Collimonas fungivorans Ter331: one gene and its partner. The protein of the gene in region 2 interacts with the protein of the main gene of each other region in a pairwise test. Links are inferred from orthologs where the notes say so. Each region holds a gene or a part of one and is shown on either strand. Other genes may lie near its edges.

Evidence for each region.
Region 1: the proteins of serC (region 2) and selB interact in binary tests that used the Escherichia coli proteins (3 or more experiments, as listed by UniProt). The link is inferred for Collimonas fungivorans Ter331 from one-to-one orthologs.

What each region holds. Positions count from the first base shown.
Region 1 is NC_015856.1:957,562-963,538, forward strand. What follows is about bases 1,739-4,738. They hold selB (selenocysteine-specific translation elongation factor), read right to left. Parts: upstream 4,223-4,738; coding sequence 2,255-4,222; downstream 1,739-2,254. Other genes in these bases: waaC (lipopolysaccharide heptosyltransferase I), read left to right, coding at 1,739-2,133; selA (L-seryl-tRNA(Sec) selenium transferase), read right to left, coding at 4,219-4,738. Outside these bases: CFU_RS04215 (phosphomannomutase/phosphoglucomutase), read left to right, coding at 1-1,122; more of waaC, read left to right, coding at 1,147-1,738; more of selA, read right to left, coding at 4,739-5,676; formate dehydrogenase accessory protein FdhE, read right to left, coding at 5,677-5,977. UniProt on the Escherichia coli protein: Translation factor necessary for the incorporation of selenocysteine into proteins. It probably replaces EF-Tu for the insertion of selenocysteine directed by the UGA codon. SelB binds GTP and GDP.
Region 2 is NC_015856.1:4,413,138-4,418,931, forward strand. The notes cover bases 1,137-3,953. They hold serC (3-phosphoserine/phosphohydroxythreonine transaminase), read right to left. Parts: upstream 3,190-3,953; coding sequence 2,083-3,189; downstream 1,137-2,082. Other genes in these bases: pheA (prephenate dehydratase), read right to left, coding at 1,137-2,038; gyrA (DNA gyrase subunit A), read right to left, coding at 3,378-3,953. Also shown: hisC (histidinol-phosphate transaminase), read right to left, coding at 1-920; more of pheA, read right to left, coding at 965-1,136; more of gyrA, read right to left, coding at 3,954-5,794. UniProt on the Escherichia coli protein: Catalyzes the reversible conversion of 3-phosphohydroxypyruvate to phosphoserine and of 3-hydroxy-2-oxo-4-phosphonooxybutanoate to phosphohydroxythreonine. Is involved in both pyridoxine and serine biosynthesis.

The sequences.
Region 1 (5,977 bases), 3.5 Mb from region 2 along the record:
CATGTACTGAGCGCACAGTCCGGCATCATGGTCACCGGCAGCCATAATCCGCCTGATTACAACGGCTTCAAGATGGTGCTGGCGGGCGAGGCGATATATGGCGAGACCATCCAGCAGCTGTACCAGGCCATCGACGACGGCAGCGTCGAGGCAACCATATCTGTGCCAAGCGGCAGCTACCGCCAGCACGACATCAGGCAAGCTTATCTGCAGCGCATCGTCAGCGACACCAAGCTGGCGCGGCCGATGAAGATCGTGGTCGATTGCGGCAACGGCGTCGCTGGCGCCTTTGCCGGCGAGCTGTATCGCGCGCTCGGCTGTGAGGTGCAGGAGCTTTTCTGCGAAGTGGACGGCACTTTCCCCAACCACCATCCCGATCCGGCCCATCCGGAGAACCTGCAGGACGTGATCCGCGCCCTGCAGAATTCGGACGCCGAAATCGGCCTGGCCTTCGACGGCGATGGCGACCGCCTCGGCGTGGTCACCAAGGATGGCCAGATCATCTATCCGGACCGGCAGCTGATGCTGTTTGCCGCGGACGTGCTGACACGCCATCCGGGCCGCGAGATCCTGTACGACGTCAAATGCACGCGCCACCTGGCGCCGTGGATTACCGCGCATGGCGGCAAGCCGCTGATGTGGAAGACCGGCCATTCGCTGGTCAAGGCCAAGATGCGTGAAACCGGGGCGCCGCTGGGTGGTGAGATGAGCGGCCATGTGTTCTTCAAGGACCGCTGGTACGGTTTCGACGACGGCTTGTACGCTGGCGTGCGCTTGCTGGAACTGCTGAGCCGCGAAAGCGATCCGTCGGCGGTGTTGAACGCGTTGCCGCAATCGTCCAGCACGCCCGAGCTGCAGCTGAAACTGGAAGAAGGGGAGAACTTCAGCCTGATCGAAAAACTGCAAGGCGAGGCGAAATTCCCCGGCGCCGACGACATCATCAAGATCGACGGCCTGCGTGTCGAATATCCGGACGGCTTCGGCCTGGCGCGCTCATCCAATACCACCCCGGTCATTGTGATGCGCTTCGAAGCCGAGTCGCCATCGGCGCTGCTCCGTATCCAGTCTGAATTCAAGCGTGTGATCCTGGCTGCGAAGCCAGACGCAGCGTTATCCTTCTAACCCACTCGACGAATTGGCCGCGGCTTGAACATCTTGATCGTCCGCGTCTCCTCATTAGGCGACGTGGTCCACAACATGCCGATGGTGTCGGATATCCGGCGCCATTATCCCGATGCGAATATCGACTGGGTAGTCGAAGAGGGCTATGTCGGCCTGGTACGCATGAATCCCGACGTGCGCCGTATCATTCCGATTGCCTTGCGGCGCTGGCGCAAGAGTTTGTTTTCCGCCGCCACGCGGGCGGAAATCTCCCATTTCAGGCAACAGCTCAAGCTGGATGCCTATGATGTCGTGTTCGATACCCAGGGGCTGCTGAAAACCAGCGCGGTAATGCGCATGGCGCGGCTCGCTCCGAATGGCCAGCGGGTCGGGTTGGCGAATGCGACCGAGGGATCAGGCTATGAACCTCTGTCGCGCATATTTCACACCAGGAGCGTCGAGGTCGGCTTGCATACGCACGCTGTATTGCGTGCCCGCGAAGTCGCGGCAAAGGCGCTTGGCTACAGCGTCGAGGGCATCGCCGATTTCAACATGCATCCCCCCGCCATGGCGCCTGCCGACAATCCTGCATGGCTGCCGGATGCACCATATGCAGTTTTTTTTCACGGCACGGCACGTGCTGCCAAGCAGTGGCCGAACAGTAGCTGGATAAGCATTGCCGCGGTACTTGCCGAGCGCGGGTTGCTGGTGCTGCTGCCTTGGGGCAGCGATGCCGAGAAGGCCAATGCGGAGCAGTTGGCAAGCCAGATGAGCAATGCGCGGGTGCTGCCTAAATTGCCGCTGATGGAAGCGGTGCTGCTGGCCCAGCGTGCCGCGCTGGTGATTGGCGTCGATACCGGCCTGACTCATATTGCCGCAGCCTTCAAACGTCCAACCATCGAGCTGTATTGCGATTCGCCCCGCTGGAAAACCGAAGGCAACTGGTCGCCGCAAATCGTCAACCTGGGAGAACTCGGAGCGCCGCCCTCTGTGGAGCAAGTTGCGCAGGCAATTGGCCAGCTGACGGCATAAGCTGATTGGCGGAAGGCAGCAGGAGTCGAACCTACCCGGGAGCGACTGGCGCCCCCCACCGGGTTTGAAGCCCGGCCGCATCACCGGATACGTGTGCCTTCCTCGGTTATGGCGCTCTATCTTATCCTGATTCTGTATGCTCGCGCCATCCTGGCCAGGTAGCCTCGCCGTCGCGCAATGCATGCGCGTCGCGCACGCGACGGGTATAGCCTATGCGGTCAAAAAATTCCAGGATCTGGATGGCGCGCTTGCGTCCCAGTCCTGTAGCGTCGCGCCACTGTGCGGCGTTCACACCCGCAGTCGCGCTAGTGCCTTGTCCTGAATGTCGTCCAGTTGCCAGGTCCGCCAGCAGTGCGGCCAGCTCGCGCACGCGATCATGGTGATAAAACAGGTCACGCTCAATTTGATATACCAGCCCTTGCCGCAGCAATTTGCGTAGCAGCTGCCGCATCTGTTCCTCTGGAATCTTATGCGCCTGCGCCAGCTCACGCACCCAGGGCGGATCGAATCTTGCCGCTGCCAGCGTCGGCAACAGTTGCTGCGCTAGCGCCTGCTCGTCGTCCGACAGCGACACCGCATGTTGCGGCAGGTGCAGCCATGGTCCGCTACGCTGGATCGTCGCCTCGCCGATGAGTGAGCAGATGACTGCCTGCCATAGCGCATTGTCCAGCGCCGGCAGCGCCATGCGCCTCAGGCGCGCAGCATCCACACCCTGTTCATCGGGAAAGCGCGCATGAAAATCCGCGAGGGCGGTTACCGCCAGCGTTCTTAGAGACTGCCACTGCTCCGGCAGCATCACAAAATTATCCTGCTCTTGCGAATTGATCGCAATGGATCGCGCACCTTCCGGCAATTGCAACGCAGCCGATGGCAGGCCGCTGAGCTGCATCAGCGTGGACAGGCGCATGCCGCCGGGCGAAGCGGCTTGCAGCAGGGCGTTGATGCCGGCGCCATCCAGCATCTGCTGCATGGCGTCGAGCCAGGCCTGGCGTTCCGGCGCGCGGCGTTTGCGCGCCGGGGCGAGCGGGTCCAGCACGTGACCGCCGCCTATCGTCATGTTTGCCTGCGCATTGCGGACGATGAATCGATCGCCGGGAATGGCGCAGACGGGAGATTCGAATAGCAGCTGCACCCTGCTGCGGTTGCCGGCAGCCAGTGAACTCCCTTCCAGCAGCGTGACTTGGGCGACTTGATGCAGGGTGCCCAGATGCACATGCAGGGGAGAACGGTTGCGCAGCAATACGCCGGCATGGGCCGACAGCTGGAGTTCCACATCCATCCTGGTCGATGCGGTCATGGCGGATGGGGCAGCCAGCCAGTCGCCGCGTTTGATGGCGTCTTTGTCGATGCCGCTCAGGTTGAGCGCGCAACGCTGCCCGGCGTGGCCGCTGGCGGCTGGCTGGTTTTGCACATGCAGGCTGCGCACCCGCACGCTATCGCCGGCCGGCATCAATGCCAGGTGGTCGCCAACGTGGACCTGGCCGGAGAAAACGGTGCCGGTCACCACTGTACCGTGCCCGACGAGGGTAAATACGCGATCAATCGCCAGCCTGAACAGGCCGTCATCGCGGCGCGGCGGCATGCGCTGTGCGACCTGGTGCAAGTGGCGCTGCAGGGCGGCGGTTCCGGCATCTTGCGCATGATGCGCCGCGACGGCAAAGACCGGCACATCCGCCAGTTTGGTAGACGCCAGCAGCTCACGAATTTCTCTGGTGACTTCCGTTATACGCACCGCATCGACGCGGTCAGTCTTGGTCAATGCTACCGCGCCGGCGCTGATGCCCAGCCACTGCAGGATTTCCAGATGCTCGCGCGTCTGCGGCATGACGCCGTCATCGGCGGCGATCACCAGCAACGCGAAATCGATGCCGGACGCGCCGGCCACCATCGTATGCACCAGGCGTTCGTGGCCGGGCACGTCGATAAATCCCAGCACCTCGCCGTTCGGCAGCGCTGTGTAGGCATAGCCCAATTCAATCGAAATGCCCCGGGCCTGTTCCTCCTTGAGGCGGTCGGTGTTGACGCCGGTCAGCGCCTTGATGAGCGTGGTCTTGCCGTGATCGATATGCCCGGCGGTGCCGACGATCATATGGACAGGCCTTGCAGCTGCGTGCTGAACAGGGCTTCGTCCTGCTGTTCCAGGCAGCGGCAGTCCAGCCACAGCGCATCGCTGGCGATCCGTCCTATGACAGGACGCGGCAGCTGGCGCAGGGCTTTCTCCAGCTTGTCGAGCGCGCGGCCATGGCGCTTGCCGCCGTTGGCGGCATTCCCGGCACGAACCACCAGGCCATGGCTAGGCAATTGATCGACGGGCAGGGCGCCGCTGCCGATCTGGCTGAACATGGCTTCGGCGCTGACGGTATAGTGTGTTCCGAGTGCGTTCTGCAGCGTCGGCAGCAGGCGTTCGGCTTGCGCTTTGATCGCCGGCTGGCTGCGGGTAAGCAGGCGCAGCGTCGTCAGGCGTTCCGCCAGGAATTCCGGCGCCAGGTACAGCCGCAGCACTGGTTCCAGCGCGGCCAGGGTGAGCTTGCCGACGCGCAGGGCGCGCTTCAGCGGATTTTTCTTGATGCGGCGTATCAGGTCGGCGCGGCCGACGATCAACCCGGCCTGCGGCCCGCCCAGCAGCTTGTCGCCGCTGAAGGTGACCAGGTCGGCGCCTTGGCGCATGGTTTCCCGCACCGTGGTTTCTCCAGGCAAGCCCCACTGCGTCAGGTCCACCAGCGTGCCGCTGCCAAGGTCGACGGTCACAGGCAGCCCGTGCGGCCGCGCCAGTTCCGCCAGTGTGCTGACTTCCACGCTGCGGGTGAAGCCGCTGATGGCGTAATTGCTGCAATGGACTTTCATCAGCATCGCGCTGCGAGGCGTGATGGCGTTAGCGTAATCCGCTGGATGGGTGCGGTTGGTAGTGCCGATTTCCACCAGCTTTGCCCCTGCTCGCTGCATGATGTCGGGAATGCGGAATGCGCCGCCAATCTCGACCAGCTCGCCGCGCGAGACGATGACTTCCTTTCTTTGCGCCAGTGCATTGAGCATCAGCAGCACCGCGGCTGCGTTGTTGTTGACTACGGTGGCGGCCTCGGCGCCGGTCAGTTCGCATAGGACATCTTCAACCAGGCTGTCGCGGTCGCCGCGGCCGCCGGTTTCCAGGTCGAATTCGAGATTGGCGGGAGATGTCAGCGCACTGACTACCGCTTGCACTGCTTCGTCCGGCAACAGGGCGCGGCCGAGGTTGGTATGCAGCACGGTGCCGGTGAGGTTGAACAGCGCGCGCAGGTGCAGTCGGCTGGCGGCTGTCAGTTGTTTCTCAAGAATGGCGATCAGCTGCGAGTCATCGACGTCTGCCGGTATCAGTTTGCCAGCCAGCGCATCGGCTCTCAGCTTGTCCAGGTGCTTGCGCAGCGCCGCGGTCAGCTGCGTACGCCCATACAGCGCCAGCAATGGCTTGATATCTGCCAGGTTCAGGACCCGGTCCACCGAGGGAATATCGCTGGCGGAGGCTGTCGAAGTGGCGGCTGTCCCGGCCGGCGTGATTGCTGCAGCCATTCAATCCTCCATGGATTGCCAGAGCAAGGGGTTGCCGCGCCGGCGTGCATAAGCAGTTTCACCCATCAGCAGGTCCAGGGCTATGCTGGCCAGGTCATCGGCCAGCGGTTCGATATAGGGGTCTTTTTCCTGGTAGAAGATTTTAAGCCAGCTATGGCATTCGTCGCAGGTTTCCGCCTTGATGGCTGCCGGGCCGTCTTCTATGACCTGGTAAGCAATGCCCTTGGTGGAGTCGCAATGGCTGCACTTGATGCGCACCATATGCCATTCGGCGGCGCACATGCTGCATTGTAAATAACGG
Region 2 (5,794 bases):
TTGCCGAACGAAGGCACGTACTCCAGGCCCAGCTCATCGAAAGTCTGCGTCAGCTGGCGATAGCCGTCACGGTTCAGCTGCGCGCTGCGCTGCAGGAAAGCGGTGTCGTTCAAGGCCGCCACTGCGGCGGCCTGCGCCAGCGAGTTGACGTTGAACGGCTGGCGGATGCGGTTCAGCAGGTCGGTGATCACCGGCTGGGCGATGCCGAAACCGATGCGCAAGCCGGCCAGGCCGTAGGCTTTCGACATGGTGCGCGAGACCAGCAGGTTGGGATATTTGCGTACCCAGGAAATCGATTCGTATTGCAGTTCCGGCGGCAAGTATTCATTGTAGGCTTCATCCAGCACCACCACGATTTGCGGCGGTACGCGCGCCAGGAATGCTTCCAGTTCGGCTGCCGGGATGAAACTGCCGGTAGGATTGTTCGGGTTGGCGATGAAGATCAGCTTAGTGTCGTCGGTAATGGCGGCAGCCATGGCGTCCAGGTCATGGCCGTAATCCTTGGCCTTGACCACGATGGCGCGGGCGCCGACAGCCTGGGTCGCCAAGGCATACACCACAAAAGAATATTCCGCATACATCGCGGCTTGCCCGGCCTGCACAAAAGCGTGGGTAGCCAGCTCAAGGATGTCGTTGCTGCCGTTGCCCAGCGTGATCCACTCCGACGGCACATCGTATTTGGCGGTGATCGCAGCCTTCAGGTCGAAGCCGTTGGCGTCCGGATAACGGCCGATATCGGCGACGGCCTTTTGCATCGCAACCTTGGCCGATTCCGGCATGCCCAGCGGATTTTCATTGGAGGCCAGCTTGATGATCTTGGCTTCGTCCAGGCCGAATTCGCGCGCCACTTCGGCAATCGGCTTGCCGCCCTGGTAAGGGGCGATAGCGCGTACATATTCCGGACCAAATTTAATTGACATTGTCTGCTTTCGAAACGTGTTGTTGACTGCTTATCGGCTATTTTTCAGAAACTGCGCGGATACGATCCCAGCAGCTTGTAGAACGCCGCATTCTGTTGCAGCTCGTCCAGTGCCTTGGCGACCTTGTCGTCGGCTGCGTGGCCTTCGACGTCGACATAGAAATAGTATTCCCACGCACCCATGCGCGCCGGCCGCGACTCAAAGCGGGTCATCGACACGCCATGCTTGGCGAGCGGCGCCAGCAGCTTGTAGACAGCGCCAGCCTTGTTCGCCACCGACAGCACCAACGACGTCTGGTCCTTGCCGCTGGCGCCGTTCTGCAGGCGGCCCACCACGGCAAACCGGGTACGGTTGTGCGGATCGTCCTGGATATTCGCGCTGACGACCTGCAGGTCGTATTTCTGCGCAGCCATCTCGCCGGCAATCGCGGCCACCGCTTCATTCTCGCTGGCCATGCGTGCCGCTTCGGCGTTCGACGCTACCGCCTGCCGTTCAATACTCGGGTAGTGCTGGTTGAGCCAGGCATTGCATTGCGCCAGCGCTTGCGAGTGGGCGCAGATGCGGGCGATGCCGGTCATCGTGCCTTCCTTGGTCATCAGGCTGTGATGCACCGGGATCGAGACTTCTCCGCTGATGTTGAGCGTGGTTTGCAGCAGCAGATCGAGGGTGCGGTTGATCACCCCTTCCGAAGAATTTTCGATCGGCGCGACACCGAAATCGGCAGTGCCGGCTTCGGTGGCACGGAACACTTCGTCAATCGACACGCAAGGCAGACCTTCCACTGCGTGGCCGAACTGCTGGTACACCGCTTGTTCGCTGAAGGTGCCGGCCGGGCCCAGATAGGCCACCGTCACGCGCTTTTCCAGCGCGCGGCAAGCCGACATCACTTCGCGGAAAATGGTTTGTACATCGGCGCCCTGCAGCGGTCCCGGATTGCGTTCGGCGACTTTTTGCAAGACTTGCGCCTCGCGCTCAGGGCGGAACACCGGCGCATTGGTCTCAGCCTTGACGTGACCGACCTCTTGCGCGATTTTCGCGCGGCGGTTCAGCAAGGCCAGGATTTCGGCGTCAATCGCGTCGATCTGCTGACGCAAGGGTAGGAGTTTGTCTTCGCTCATGTTGTTTCTATCTCTGGTTCTGCTAATTAGCCTGGCGCAAAGCGTTAGCCGCGCTGTTTTTCAAATTCCTGCAGATACGCCACCAGCGCCTGCACACCTTCCAAAGGCATGGCGTTATAGATCGAAGCACGCATGCCGCCCACCGATTTATGGCCCTTCAGCTGCAGCAAACCCCGTTCCTTGGCGCCGCTCAAGAAAGCATCGTTGAGCGCGTCATCGGCCAGGAAGAAAGGCACGTTCATGCGCGAGCGGCAATTGCTAGCGATCTTGGTGCGGTAGAAGTCGCTGGAATCGAGGTAGTCGTACAGCAGCGTCGCCTTGGCGATATTGCGCTGTTCCATCGCCGCCACGCCGCCCTGCTGCTTGAGCCACTGGAACACCAATCCGGCGATATAGATCGCATAGGTCGGCGGCGTGTTGTACATGGAATCGTTATCGGCCACGATCTTCCAGTTGAACGCGGACGGGCAGGCCGGCAAGGCATGGCCCAGCAAATCTTCACGCACCACCACCAGGGTCAGCCCGGCCGGCCCGATATTCTTTTGCGCGCCGCCGTAGATCACGCCGTACTTGGAAACGTCCACCACGCGCGACAGGATGTGCGACGACATGTCGGCCACCAGCGGCGCGTTGTTGGTTTCAGCGGCGACATCCGGCGTGAACTGGTACTCGACGCCGTCGATGGTTTCATTGGTGCAGAGATGGACGTAAGCCGGATCCTTGGACAGCTGCCAGCTGTCGCGCTCGGGAATCTGCGCGAAATGGCTGTCCTCGGAAGAGGCGGCGACATTGACGTTGCCGTAGCGCCGCGCTTCTTTCAGCGACTTGGTCGACCAGGAACCGGTATTGATGTAATCGCTGGTCGCCGGCTGGGCGCGGCCGCCGCGGCCTAGCAGGTTAAGCGGCACGATCGCGTTCTCGGCAATCGCCCCGCCTTGCATGAACAGCAGCTTGTAATTGTCCGGCACCGCGAACAGCTCGCGGAAATCGTGCTGCGCCGCCGCCAGGATAGACATGAACTCTTTACCGCGATGACTCATCTCCATCACGGACATGCCGCTGCCTTGCCAGTCCAGCATTTCGGCGGCCGCTTGCTGCAGCACCTCTTTTGGCAACACGGCAGGACCAGCAGAAAAATTATAGATAGGCATGATGAATGTCGTCAGATAAAGAACCGGAATTGCAGACACTAGGTAGAATTTCTTTGAATACTTTGGCCCAACAGATGGCGTTGCTGTGTTGTTACGGCATTACCGGTAAAACAGAAAATAATGCGCAGAAAACAATGCGCAGAAAGCAATGCGCGGCCCAGGCTGGCTGGACCGCGCTGCTTGCTTTATTACTCCGCTGCTGGCTCGGAAGCGTCGCCGGCTGCCGTGCTGCCGGTATCGCCTTCAGCACTGGCTTCCACTTCAGCATCGACCTCGGCGTCGGATTCGACCACGCGCTGCAAACCGCTCAGCTTGGTGCCGTCTTCCACCGCGATCAGCGTCACGCCCTGGGTAGCGCGGCCCATTTCGCGGATTTCCGCGACGCGGGTGCGTATCAGGACGCCGCCGGTGGTGATCAAGATGATTTCATCGCTAGGTTCCACCAGCGTTGCCGCCACCACCTTGCCGTTGCGCTCGCTGGTCTGGATCGCGATCATGCCCTTGGTGCCGCGGCCGTGGCGCGTGTACTCGGTGATCGGAGTACGTTTGCCGAAACCGTTTTCAGTCGCGGTCAACACCGATTGCTGTTCATTTTCCGCAACCAGCAAGGCGATGACCTGCTGGCCTTCTTCCAGGTTCATGCCGCGCACGCCGCGCGCGGTACGGCCCATCGGACGCACATCGTTTTCATCGAAGCGCACTGCCTTGCCGGAATCGGAGAACAGCATGACGTCGTGCTGGCCGTCGGTCAGCGCAGCGCCGATCAGGAAATCGCCTTCATCCAGGTCGACCGCGATGATGCCGGCCTTGCGTGGATTGCTGAAATCGGACAACGGCGTTTTCTTGACGGTGCCCAAGCTGGTCGACATGAAGACATAACGGTCTTCAGGGAAACTGCGGTTGGCGCCCGACAACGGCAGCACCACAGTGATCTTCTCGCCATCCTGCAGCGGGAACATGTTGACGATCGGCTTGCCGCGCGAATTGCGCGAACCTTGCGGCACTTCCCAGATCTTCAGCCAGTACAGACGGCCGCGGTTGCTGAAGCACAAGATGTAGTCATGGGTATTGCCGACGAACAGTTGGTCGATCCAGTCGTCTTCCTTGGTCGCCATCGCTTGCTTGCCGCGGCCACCGCGTTTTTGTGCGCGGTACTCAGAGACCGGCTGCGCTTTCATGTAGCCGGTGTGCGACAAGGTCACCACCATGTCTTGCGGCGTGATCAAGTCTTCCGTGCCGAGATCGGTAGGATTGTGCTCGATCTGCGAACGGCGCTCATCCTTGTTGCCGATGCCGTATTCGTTCTTGGCGGCAGTCATCTCGTCGGTGATGATGACGGTGACGCGTTCCGGCTTGGCCAGGATATCCAGCAAGTCGGCGATCTGCGCCATCACTTCTTTGTACTCGTTGACGATCTTGTCTTGCTCGAGGCCGGTCAGGCGTTGCAGACGCATCTGCAGGATTTCCTGCGCCTGGTCGTCCGACAGGCGATACATGCCGTCGGCCTGGATGCCGTAATGCTTGGGCAGGTTTTCCGGACGGAAGGCTTCCACGCCGCCGAGGTTTTCCTCGCCGGTGCGGGCCAGCATTTCGCGCACCATGGAGGAATCCCAGGCGCGCGCCATCAGTTCGGATTTCGCTACCGGCGGCGTCGGCGCAGCCTTGATCAGGGCAATGAAATCGTCGATATTCGCCAGCGCTACCGCCAGGCCTTCCAGCACGTGGCCGCGTTCGCGCGCCTTGCGCAGTTCGAACACGGTGCGGCGTGTGACGACTTCACGGCGGTGCGACAGGAAACATTCCAGCATCTGCTTCAGGTTCAGCAGTTTCGGCTGGCCGTCGACCAGGGCCACCATGTTCATGCCGAAGGTATCCTGCAGCTGGGTCTGCTTGTACAGATTGTTCAGCACCACCTCGGCCACTTCGCCGCGCTTGAGCTCGATCACCACGCGCATGCCGGACTTGTCCGACTCGTCGCGCAGATCGGAAATGCCTTCCAGCTTCTTGTCGCGCACCAGTTCGGCGATGCGTTCCAGCAAGGCCTTCTTGTTTACCTGGTACGGCAGCTCGTCGATGATGATCGCGGTGCGGCCTTCGCGGCCGAACTCTTCGAAATGGGTCTTGGCGCGCATCACCACACGGCCGCGGCCGGTGCGGTAACCGTCGCGCACGCCGGACACGCCGTAGATGATGCCGGCGGTCGGGAAATCCGGCGCCGGGATGATTTCGATCAGTTCATCGATGGTGCAATCGGCGTTGCGCAGCACATGCAGCGCGCCGTCGATGACTTCGGTCAGGTTGTGCGGCGGGATGTTGGTCGCCATGCCGACCGCGATGCCGGACGAGCCGTTGATCAGCAGGTTGGGGATGCGCGTCGGCAGCACCGACGGTTCTTTTTCCTTGCCGTCGTAGTTAGGCACGAAGTCGACAGTTTCCTTGTCGAGGTCGGCCAGCAATTCGCCGGCGATCTTGTCCAGGCGGCACTCGGTGTAACGCATCGCTGCCGCGCCGTCGCCATCGATCGAACCGAAGTTGCCCTGGCCGTCGACCAGCATGTAGCGCAGCGAGAACGGCTGCGCCATGCGCACCAGCGTGTCGTAGATCG